Caballeronia sp. LZ062: one gene and its partners. Each later gene encodes a partner of the first gene's protein in a complex. Links are inferred from orthologs where the notes say so. Each region holds a gene or a part of one and is shown in the gene's direction. Other genes may lie near its edges.

Region 1 (3,052 bases):
TCGCGAAGGGTGATCTGACCGCGCGGATCGACGCCGACAGCGCCGACGAGCCGGGCATGTTGCTGGCGGCGCTCGCTGCCATGCAAGCGAATCTCGTCAATCTGCTCACGCAGATCCGGACCAGCTCGGATTCCATCGGCACGGCGTCGAGCGAAGTGTCGGCCGGCAACACCGACTTGTCGCAACGCACCGAAGAGCAAGCGGCATCGCTCGAAGAGACGGCGTCCAGCCTCGCGCAACTGACGAGCACGGTGCAGCAAAGCGCGCAGAACGCGTCGCAAGGTGCGCATCTGGCGGAGAGTGCCGCAACGACCGCGCAGACGGGCGGGGATGTGGTCGGCCAGGTCGTGTCTACGATGTCGGAAATCTCGGACAGTTCCGCGCGTGTCGCCGAGATCATCGCGGTCATCGAAGGCATCTCGTTCCAGACGAACATTCTCGCGCTCAACGCGGCAGTGGAAGCCGCGCGCGCCGGCGAGCAGGGGCGGGGCTTCGCCGTGGTCGCCACGGAAGTGCGCACGCTTGCTCAACGAAGCGCCGCGGCGGCCAAGGAGATCAAGGCGCTCATCGAGACCTCGGTCGAAAAGGTCACGGCGGGTACGGAGCTCGTGGATCGCGCGGGGAACACCATGAAGGAAATCGTCACGTCGATTCACCGTGTCAACGACATCATGAGCGAGATTTCTGCCGCGACGACCGAACAAAGCCGGGGGATCGAAGAGATCAATCGGGCGGTTGCACAGATGGACGATGTAACGCAGCAAAACGCGGCGCTCGTCGAGCAAGCCGCGGCAGCGGCGACGTCGCTGGACGATCAGGCGCGCCGCCTCGGGCTCGCAGTGTCCGCTTTCAGGACGCATTGATGAAAGGAGCCGGCCGCATCTTTCCTGACAGGCCGGCCCGCCTAAAAGCAGGGGCGTTCGTGCCGATAACACGGTAGCCGAATGCAACCAGGCTTCCGTCAAGACTTGGCCCGCGATTAGGCGGGCCTTTTTCGTGGCGAGCAGGCAGCAAGCGCTGCTCGATGCTTTCGATGGCCGGCGCGCGCATCTGCCCATGCCGCGCACGACTTGTTTCCCGCACATTGCAGCACAGTAGAGAGAGAAGGATTCGCAGATGGAAAAGAAGGATATGCGTCTGCTGGTGGTCGATGACCTGACCACCATGCGCAGCTTGATTCGAAAGATGCTGAAGGCGATCGGTTATCCGATTATCGAGGAAGCAGTCGACGGCGTGACAGCACTCGAGAAGCTCAAAGCGCAGCGGTTCGACCTGGTCATCACTGACTGGAACATGCCGAACATGGACGGGCTTACGCTCCTGCAGGAGATTCGCCAGTCGGAAGAACTTGCAGACATTCCGGTGCTGATGGTGACCGCTGAAACCCGCCGCGAAAACGTCGTTGCGGCGATTCGCGCGGGGGCGAGCGGCTACGTGGTGAAGCCGTTTTCGGAGGCTGCGCTGGCCGACAAACTCGCCCAGATTGCACCGCTCCCCAAAAGCGAAGCACCGGTCGATCGCGGTGCGTCCGTGTTCGGCGCGGTCTTCAGTTGACCGCGCAACAGCCATTCACACTTTGTTTCAAACTGTTGCAATTTGCCTGGAGCCTTGCTGGGCAAGGCTTTCCGGCGGAAAGCGACGCTTCTGGCGCGGGTCGGGGCCGCTCGCATGGTAAAGGTTTCAACGCTGGCACCGTTAGAAGGAATACAAGCCACGAGGAACCCAAGCATGAAGATTCAGACGAGCAACAGCGCAGACACGTCGCGTGAAATTTCGGTCCGGCGCGCAGTTCGTAGCGCCGACATTGCCAGCACGGACAAGCAGGAACAAACCGTCACCGGAGCGAGTTCGGCGGTGCATGTGTCGTCGACTGCCGCGTTAGCGTCGGGCCCATCGGATATCGATACAACCAAGGTCGAGTCCATCAAGGCTGCGCTCAAAAGCGGCACCTACACGATCGATTCGGCGGCTGTGGCGGACGGCATGCTGAACACCGCACGAGAACTCCTGCGGGCGGCCTGAGCCTCTCGTAACCGAGAGTGATGCAGCGGCACGGTGAACGTCGCCGCTGTCTTCGCGGACTTTCGAACACTTCACGGACGGGATGCGGTCGCGGCCGGCACAGCGGATGGTGCGAGTTCTTGCGCTGTGTCGTCGGAACGGCGGCCTTTATTGCCACGGTGCGCAGACGGTCGTTTGGCCAATGCGCCAGTGCCGAGGTCATGCTCGGTACGCTCGCCGATACCTTCCTCGCGATCTCCAACGGGCGTCGGTCGCGGACCAGCCGAGCGGCTCGGCGCCGGATTCGTCAGCTCGCCATCGTGCGAAGTGTCCGGCCGCGTTTCGTCGATTAGCGATGAAGGCGAGCGTCAGACAGGAGGCGCTGTCGTTCGCGGAGCTTCTGATTCTGGTCTTGCTGCTCGACAGATGTACAGTCAGGTTTTGACGCCCAGCGATGGCCTGCGGCCTTGGCCCGCGCAGGGAAAGAGTTCGCTTATGGGCCGACACCGACGGATTCGGTCGCAGCCGTCTACGCAGTGGCAACGAGTCGGTCGATCACGGGCCTAGCGGCTTCATCACGCATCTACTTCGTCGATTCGTTCACCGGCGGCGAAATGGCTGCGTAGCGCGCCTGAAACACCTCATCGATGACGACGGAGGCGGTGCGTACATGCAACGGCGCGCCGTAAGGAACGGTACTGCAATAAGGATCGCGCAGTCATAGCCGTCGACTCCGCGTTGGGTCACGTCTCTGCGCTACAAACAATGCTTCTCAAGCATTGCGTCTGCCTGTTCGATCCGGCGTGCGAAGGCTGCCGAAGCGCTGATGCGATTTCGGCAAGCTCTTGCGTATAGCCCCAAAGCCCATACAGCCGAGTCCCTAACGTTAGACCTGTTCGTATCCGGTGTTGTCCAGGTCGCGCTCGTTTCCACTACATCAAGAGCGTCCGCTGTGCATTCCGCGCCCTCGCGACGTACGCCATCACGCAAGCATCCCTCGCCATCATCGTCCCGCTGACCCGCATCGACCATGTGCAGGGTTATCCCCCAT
Region 2 (3,165 bases), on another replicon or contig:
GGAAGGTGATTCAGGGCTGATTCAAGCTGAGGGCCAATGCTTCTCTGCGAAGTGGCCACTTGTATTTGTGCATCGGGCGGTTCGGAAAAAAGCTGCTTTCTTTGGTTACTTTCTTTGCAGCAGCAAAGAAAGTGACCCCCGCCCCGGGGAGGGGCAACGCTAATAGACCAACGCGAATACAAGCTTCACGACCTTCTACCCGAAAAACCGGCCTCAAAGCGTGCGGCGCAAACCCCACCCGAGCAGGGGCAACGCTAATAGACCGCCAAGAAAGCAAGTTTCACGAAGCAACAACGCCAAAAGACCGACACGAATTCAAGTTCCACGAAGCAAACAGCGCTAACCGACCGACGCGAGCACAAGTTCTACGAAAAAGAAGAGCGGTGCAATTGCGGTTCCAAGCAAACCGCAAAGACCGCCGCACCGGGTCGTCAGGGCAGCCCCTGACCAACCGTCGAGAACCCCAAAAAGGCACCAAAAACCCCCTCTGTTCGACCCATCACGACAAGCCGCGATAGCGAACAATTCAACCTATCGAAAGAGGCACGCATTCATGGCTACCACTACCGCAAACCAGCAACCCATCGTTCCCGCAAAGAGCGGCAAGCTCAAGCGCATTTTGATCATCGCCATCGGGGCGATCGTGCTGCTCGGCGCAGGCGCCGGCGGCGCCTATTTCGTGCTCGGCAAGTCCGCGCACGGCCCCGCGAAGCCCGCGCCGCTGCCGCCGCCGGTGTTCTTCCCGCTCGAGTCGCTGACGGTCAACCTGCAAGCCGACGACGGCATCATGCATTACCTGCGCGTCGGCCTCACGCTCAAGCTCAAGGACGAGAAAGCGCAAGCCGCGCTCACCGAACGCATGCCGGAAATCCGCAGCCGCGTACTGCTGCTTCTTTCGGCCAAGCATCCGGAAGACCTCGCCGGCATCGAAGGCAAACGCAAGCTCGCCGACGAACTGCGCGCCGCGGTCGAAGCCGCCGGCAGCACGCCGGAGCAACCGGCGCACGTCCAAGAAGTGCTCTTCACTGAATTCGTCGTTCAGTAAGCGCCCGCATCTATCCAAGGAAAGAGAGTCATGGGCCACGAAGAGTTCATGTCGCAAGAGGAGGTCGATGCCCTCCTCAAGGGCGTCACCGGCGAGATTGATCAAGTCTCCGACGAAAACAAGCCCGCCGGCGTGCGTCCGTACAACATCGCGACGCAGGAACGCATCGTCCGCGGCCGGATGCCCGGCCTCGAAATCATCAACGACCGCTTCGCGCGCCTCATGCGCGTGGGCATCTTCAACTTCATGCGGCGTTCGGCGGAAATCTCCGTCGGCCCGGTGAAGGTGCAGAAGTACAGCGAATTCACGCGCAACCTGCCGATCCCGACCAACCTCAACCTGGTCCATGTGAAGCCTCTGCGCGGCACGTCGCTGTTCGTGTTCGATCCGAACCTCGTGTTCTTCGTCGTCGATAACCTCTTCGGCGGCGACGGGCGGTTTCATACGCGCGTCGAAGGCCGCGAGTTCACGCAGACGGAACAGCGCATCATCCACAAGCTGCTGAACCTCGTGTTCGAGCACTACGCGGCGTCGTGGCGCAGCGTGCGCCCGCTGCAATTCGAGTACATGCGCTCGGAGATGCACACGCAGTTCGCCAACGTCGCGACGCCGAACGAAATCGTCATCGTGACGCAGTTCACCATCGAGTTCGGCTCGATTGGCGGCACGCTGCACATCTGCTTCCCGTACTCGATGATCGAGCCGATCCGCGACGTGCTTTCCTCGCCGATTCAGGGCGAAGCGCTCGAAGTGGACCGCCGCTGGGTGCGCGTGCTGTCGCAGCAGGTGCAGTCGGCGGAAGTGGAGCTGACCGTGGATCTCGCGGAGATTCGCTCGTCGTTCGAGAAGCTGCTCAACATGCGCGTGGGCGATGTCTTGCCGATCGATATTCCCGAGCAGGTCGTCGCGAAGGTGGACGGCGTGCCGGTGATGGAATGCGGTTACGGAATTTTCAATGGTCAATACGCGCTGCGCGTCCAAAACATGATCAGCGGCGCAAGCGATTCGACGAAGGAAGGTAGTTATGAGTGATCTGATGCAGGAAGGCACCGAGCCCGGCGCGACCGACATGAAAGACGAAGAACTCTCGATGGACGACTGGGCAAGCGCGCTTGCCGAACAGAACGGCAACGAAGCGCCGGTCGCATCGGCGGGCGTGTTTCAGCCGCTGTCTAAGGCCGCGACGCCCTCGACGCGCAACGACATCGACATGATTCTCGACATCCCCGTGCAGATGACGGTGGAACTCGGGCGCACGAAGATCGCGATCCGCAACCTGCTGCAACTCGCGCAGGGTTCGGTCGTGGAACTGGACGGACTCGCGGGCGAGCCGATGGACGTGCTCGTGAACGGCTGTCTGATCGCGCAGGGCGAAGTGGTCGTGGTCAACGACAAGTTCGGCATTCGCCTGACGGACATCATCACGCCGTCCGAACGCATCCGGAAGCTGAATCGATGAAACGCCTGGCCGCTGTCGTCTTGTCCGCCGCGCCGCTTTTTGCTCATGCGGCCGACATGAACGCCGTGAATCACGCCGCGCAGATCGCCTCGGGCGTCGGCGCGGGCAGCGCGGTGCCGTCGCTCGGCTTCGGCGCGGTGCTGCAAACGCTGCTGGGGCTCGCCGTCGTCATCGGCTTCGTGTTCGGCTGCGCGTGGCTCGCCCGCAAGTTCGGCTTCCAGGGCGGCAAGCGCAGCGGCCTCGTGAAGGTAGTAGGCGGCGCATCGCTCGGCAACAAGGAACGCGTGGCGGTCGTCGAGATCGGCGATACGTGGCTCGTTCTTGGCGCAGGGCCGGGCAACGTGCGGCTTCTTCACACGATGCCCGCCGGCTCCGCGGAAGCCGAAGTGCCGGCCGGCGTGACGGGATCGCCCGCGCAAACGTTGCCGGGATCGTTCGGCCAGCGCTTCCGCGATGCGCTCGCCGGCGAAGCGAACAAGCGTCTTCAGAAGTTCGTCAGTACCGGCAAGTAAAGCCGATCGTCTTTGCCGATGTCATCGGGCGTGCTCCGCGAGGGCCACGCCCGATTTTCTTTTCAAGCGACGCGCGCTCTCGCAATAGAACGAGTTGGCGCCGAATCCCCCTTCTGTTCGCGCCATCGTTTGCGACCGGGATAGTCAAC
Region 3 (3,158 bases), on another replicon or contig:
CATGATCAAGAACATTCTGGCAATCGACGATTCCGCAGCCATGCGGCAGATCCTCTCCGCCACGCTGACGACGGCGGGCTACGAGGTGACGGTGGCGTCCGACGGCAACGAAGGGCTCGAATGGGCGCTCGCGGAGCGTTTCGATCTCGTGCTCACGGATCAGCACATGCCGCAAAAGAGCGGCCTCGACCTGATCGCGGAGCTGCGCGCGAACCACGCCTACCGCGCGACGCCGATTCTCGTGCTGACCACGGAAGACGGCGAGCCGTTCAAGGAAGCGGCGCGCGCAGCGGGCGCGACGGGCTGGATCGAGAAACCGCTCGATCCGGACCTGCTGACCGAAGTGGTCGCCGCGCTCTCCGAAGATACGCAGCACTGAAGCGAACAGCCAAAGCCAAGATAACTCGCGCGCACGCGCCGACGGTGAATCAAGCATGACACTCGACATTACCCAGTTCTATCAAACCTTCTTCGACGAAGCGGATGAACTGCTCGCGCAGATGGAGCAACTGCTGCTCGTCCTGGATATCGCGAATCCGGACCCCGAAGATCTCGCGGCCATCTTCCGCGCCGCGCATTCGATCAAGGGCGGCGCCGCGACGTTCGGTTTCACCGCGCTCACCGAGACGACGCACATTCTCGAATCGCTGCTGGATCGCGCGCGCAACAACGAGCTTGTGCTTCGCCGCGACATGATCGACACGTTCCTCGCGACGAAGGACGTGCTCTCGGACCAGCTCGCCGCGTATCGCGCGAGCGCCGAGCCGGATGCGGCCGCCGCCGCCGCGATCTGCGCGAAGCTCGAACGCCTGAAGAACGAAGACGCCGCGCCGGCGAGCGCGCCTGTCGTCGAGGAGCCGGTCACGCTGCCGGTCGTCGGCGAAGTGGACGTGACGCCGGCCTACGAAGGCCCGAACGCGCCGCCCGCGCACGTGATCGCGCAAGCCGCCGAAGCCATCGAGGACGACGGCAACTGGGACGGCGCCTTCGAAGTCACCGACGGCGCAACGAATGCAACGAATGCGGGAACCGCGGCCGGCACGCCGGCGGCGGAAGCAGGACCCCACCTGAAAATTACGCTACGGGGGGTGGGCGAGAAGGACCTGGCGACCTTGACCGAGGAGCTGGGGAACCTGGGCAGTATCGTCGGAGAGAAAAAGACCGACGCCGAACTCGTGCTCTGGCTCGATTCGGACGTCTCATCCGACGACATCGTGGCCGTGTGCTGCTTCGTGATCGACGAATCGCAAATCACGATCGGCCGCGGCGACGCGCATCACATTGCGCCGTCGGCAGCGCCCGAGCCGGCGCAGGTCAAGCAACACACGCTACAGGCAGAGCCGCCCGTATCGCAGGCGCAGGAAGCGCCCGCATCCGCGGCGCAGCACAAAGAAGAAGCGGCGAAGGCGGCGGCGAATGCGGAAACGCAAGCTGCTGCCGCCATCCCGTCACGCGACACGCAAGCGAAGGCCGCCACGGGCGACGCCGAGAAGAAAGCGCGCCCGGCCGCAGCAGCATCGGCGGAAGGCAGCTCCATTCGCGTCGGCGTGGAGAAGGTCGATCAGCTCATCAACCTGGTCGGCGAACTGGTCATCACGCAGGCGATGCTCGCCGAAACCACGAGCACGTTCGATCCTGCATTGCACGACCGTCTTTTCAACGGCATGGCGCAGCTCGAGCGCAACGCGCGCGACCTGCAAGAGGCCGTCATGTCCATCCGCATGATGCCGATGGATTACGTATTCAGCCGCTTCCCGCGACTCGTCCGCGATATCGCGGGCAAGCTCGGCAAGGACGTGGAACTCGTCACGTTCGGTCAGGCGACCGAACTGGACAAGAGCCTGATCGAGCGCATCATCGATCCGCTCACGCACCTCGTGCGCAACTCGCTCGATCACGGCATCGAGACCGTGGAAGCGCGCCGCGCGGCGGGCAAGCCCGCGACCGGCCAGCTCGTGCTGTCGGCGGCGCATCACGGCGGCAACATCGTGATCGAAGTGAGCGACGACGGCGCCGGACTGCGCCGCGACAAGATTCTCGCGAAGGCGCAGAAGCAGGGCATGCAGGTTTCGGAATCGATGACCGACGAGGAAGTCTGGCAACTCATCTTCATGCCGGGCTTCTCGACCGCCGAACAGGTGACGGACATTTCCGGCCGCGGCGTCGGCATGGACGTGGTGAAGCGCAACATCCAGTCGATGGGCGGCCACGTCGAGATCATGTCGCGCCAGGGCGCGGGCACGACCACGAAGATCGTGCTGCCGCTCACGCTCGCCATTCTCGACGGCATGTCGGTGAAGGTCGGCAACGAAATCTTCATTTTGCCGCTCAACTTCGTGATGGAGTCGCTGCAACCGGTCGCCGAGGATATCTACACGGTCGCCAACGGCGAGCGCGTGGTGCGCGTGCGCGGCGAATATCTGCCGCTCATCGCGCTGCACCAGGTGTTTTCAGTCGAAGGTGCGCGCACGGAGCCGACGCAGGGCATCGTCACGATCCTGCAAACGGAAGGCCGCCGCATGGCCATGCTGATCGACGAACTCGTCGGCCAGCAGCAAGTGGTCGTGAAGAACCTCGAAACCAATTACCGCAAAGTGCACGGCATTTCGGCGGCGACGATTCTCGGCGACGGCAGCGTCGCGCTGATCGTCGACGTGGCCGCGCTCAACCGCGAATCGCGCGTGCAGCACTCGCACACCCATTAAACACATCGACCGAAACTGGGGTTTCTCATGGCAGACATCCAATCGATTCAAAACGCAACACTGTCGCGCCGCGATGCGCAGCACGCCGAAGCCGCCGGACAAGAGTTCCTCGTCTTCACGCTCGGCGCCGAAGAGTACGGCATCGACATCCTGAAAGTGCAGGAAATTCGCGGCTACGACAGCGTCACGCGCATCGCGAACGCGCCCGCGTTCATCAAGGGCGTGATCAATCTGCGCGGCATCATCGTGCCGATCGTGGATATGCGCATCAAGTTCAATCTCGGCCGCGTCGAGTACGACAACCAGACGGTCGTCATCATCCTGAACGTGGCGCATCGCGTGGTCGGCATGGTGGTGGACGGCGTGTCCGACGTGCTCACGCTGACGACGGATCAGGTCATGCCCGCGCCCGAATTCGGCGCGACGCTCACGTCGGAATATCTCACGGGCCTC

The links. Proteins that work in one complex are often made in the same cells at the same time.
Region 2: the proteins of P9239_RS20400 (region 1) and fliM are in contact, whole or in part, in a crystal structure (PDB 4IGA), measured with the Thermotoga maritima proteins. The link is inferred for Caballeronia sp. LZ062 from one-to-one orthologs. Residues at the interface, in WP_004081049.1 of Thermotoga maritima: Ala83, Gly85, Gln86, Gln87, Val90, Ile91, Ile94, Lys99, Asp100, Phe101, Ile102, Val103, Arg110; in WP_004081085.1 of Thermotoga maritima: Asp3, Val4, Leu5, Gln7, Ile10, Asn11, Leu13, Ile14, Leu17, Met18.
Region 3: the proteins of P9239_RS20400 (region 1) and cheA are in contact, whole or in part, in a crystal structure (PDB 1U0S), measured with the Thermotoga maritima proteins. The link is inferred for Caballeronia sp. LZ062 from one-to-one orthologs. Residues at the interface, in WP_004081049.1 of Thermotoga maritima: Ser82, Ala83, Met84, Gly85, Gln86, Gln87, Val90, Ile91, Ile94, Lys95, Lys99, Asp100, Phe101, Val103, Lys104, Gln107, Arg110, Glu113, Ala114, Lys117; in WP_004081040.1 of Thermotoga maritima: Lys186, Gly188, Thr189, Gln190, Leu191, Ser193, Ala194, Arg195, Tyr197, Leu198, His201, Glu223, Ser247, Ser248, Ile249, Ala250, Asp251.

The regions. Positions count from the first base shown.
Region 1 is NZ_JARTWB010000003.1:46,859-49,910, reverse strand. What follows is about bases 1-2,835. They hold P9239_RS20400 (response regulator), read left to right. Parts: upstream 1-1,116; coding sequence 1,117-1,554; downstream 1,555-2,835. Other genes in these bases: flgM (flagellar biosynthesis anti-sigma factor FlgM), read left to right, coding at 1,729-2,022; P9239_RS20405 (methyl-accepting chemotaxis protein), read left to right, coding at 1-863. UniProt on the Bacillus subtilis protein: Involved in the transmission of sensory signals from the chemoreceptors to the flagellar motors.
Region 2 is NZ_JARTWB010000002.1:2,721,796-2,724,960, reverse strand. The notes cover bases 129-3,076. They hold fliM (flagellar motor switch protein FliM), read left to right. Parts: upstream 129-1,075; coding sequence 1,076-2,077; downstream 2,078-3,076. Other genes in these bases: fliO (flagellar biosynthetic protein FliO), read left to right, coding at 2,501-3,016; fliN (flagellar motor switch protein FliN), read left to right, coding at 2,082-2,504; fliL (flagellar basal body-associated protein FliL), read left to right, coding at 554-1,045. UniProt on the Bacillus subtilis protein: One of the proteins that forms a switch complex that is proposed to be located at the base of the basal body.
Region 3 is NZ_JARTWB010000002.1:2,376,207-2,379,364, reverse strand. The notes cover bases 129-3,069. They hold cheA (chemotaxis protein CheA), read left to right. Parts: upstream 129-434; coding sequence 435-2,705; downstream 2,706-3,069. Other genes in these bases: cheW (chemotaxis protein CheW), read left to right, coding at 2,733-3,069; P9239_RS17160 (response regulator), read left to right, coding at 129-379. In the rest of the region: more of P9239_RS17160, read left to right, coding at 2-128; more of cheW, read left to right, coding at 3,070-3,158. UniProt on the Bacillus subtilis protein: Involved in the transmission of sensory signals from the chemoreceptors to the flagellar motors. CheA is autophosphorylated; it can transfer its phosphate group to CheB, CheY or CheV.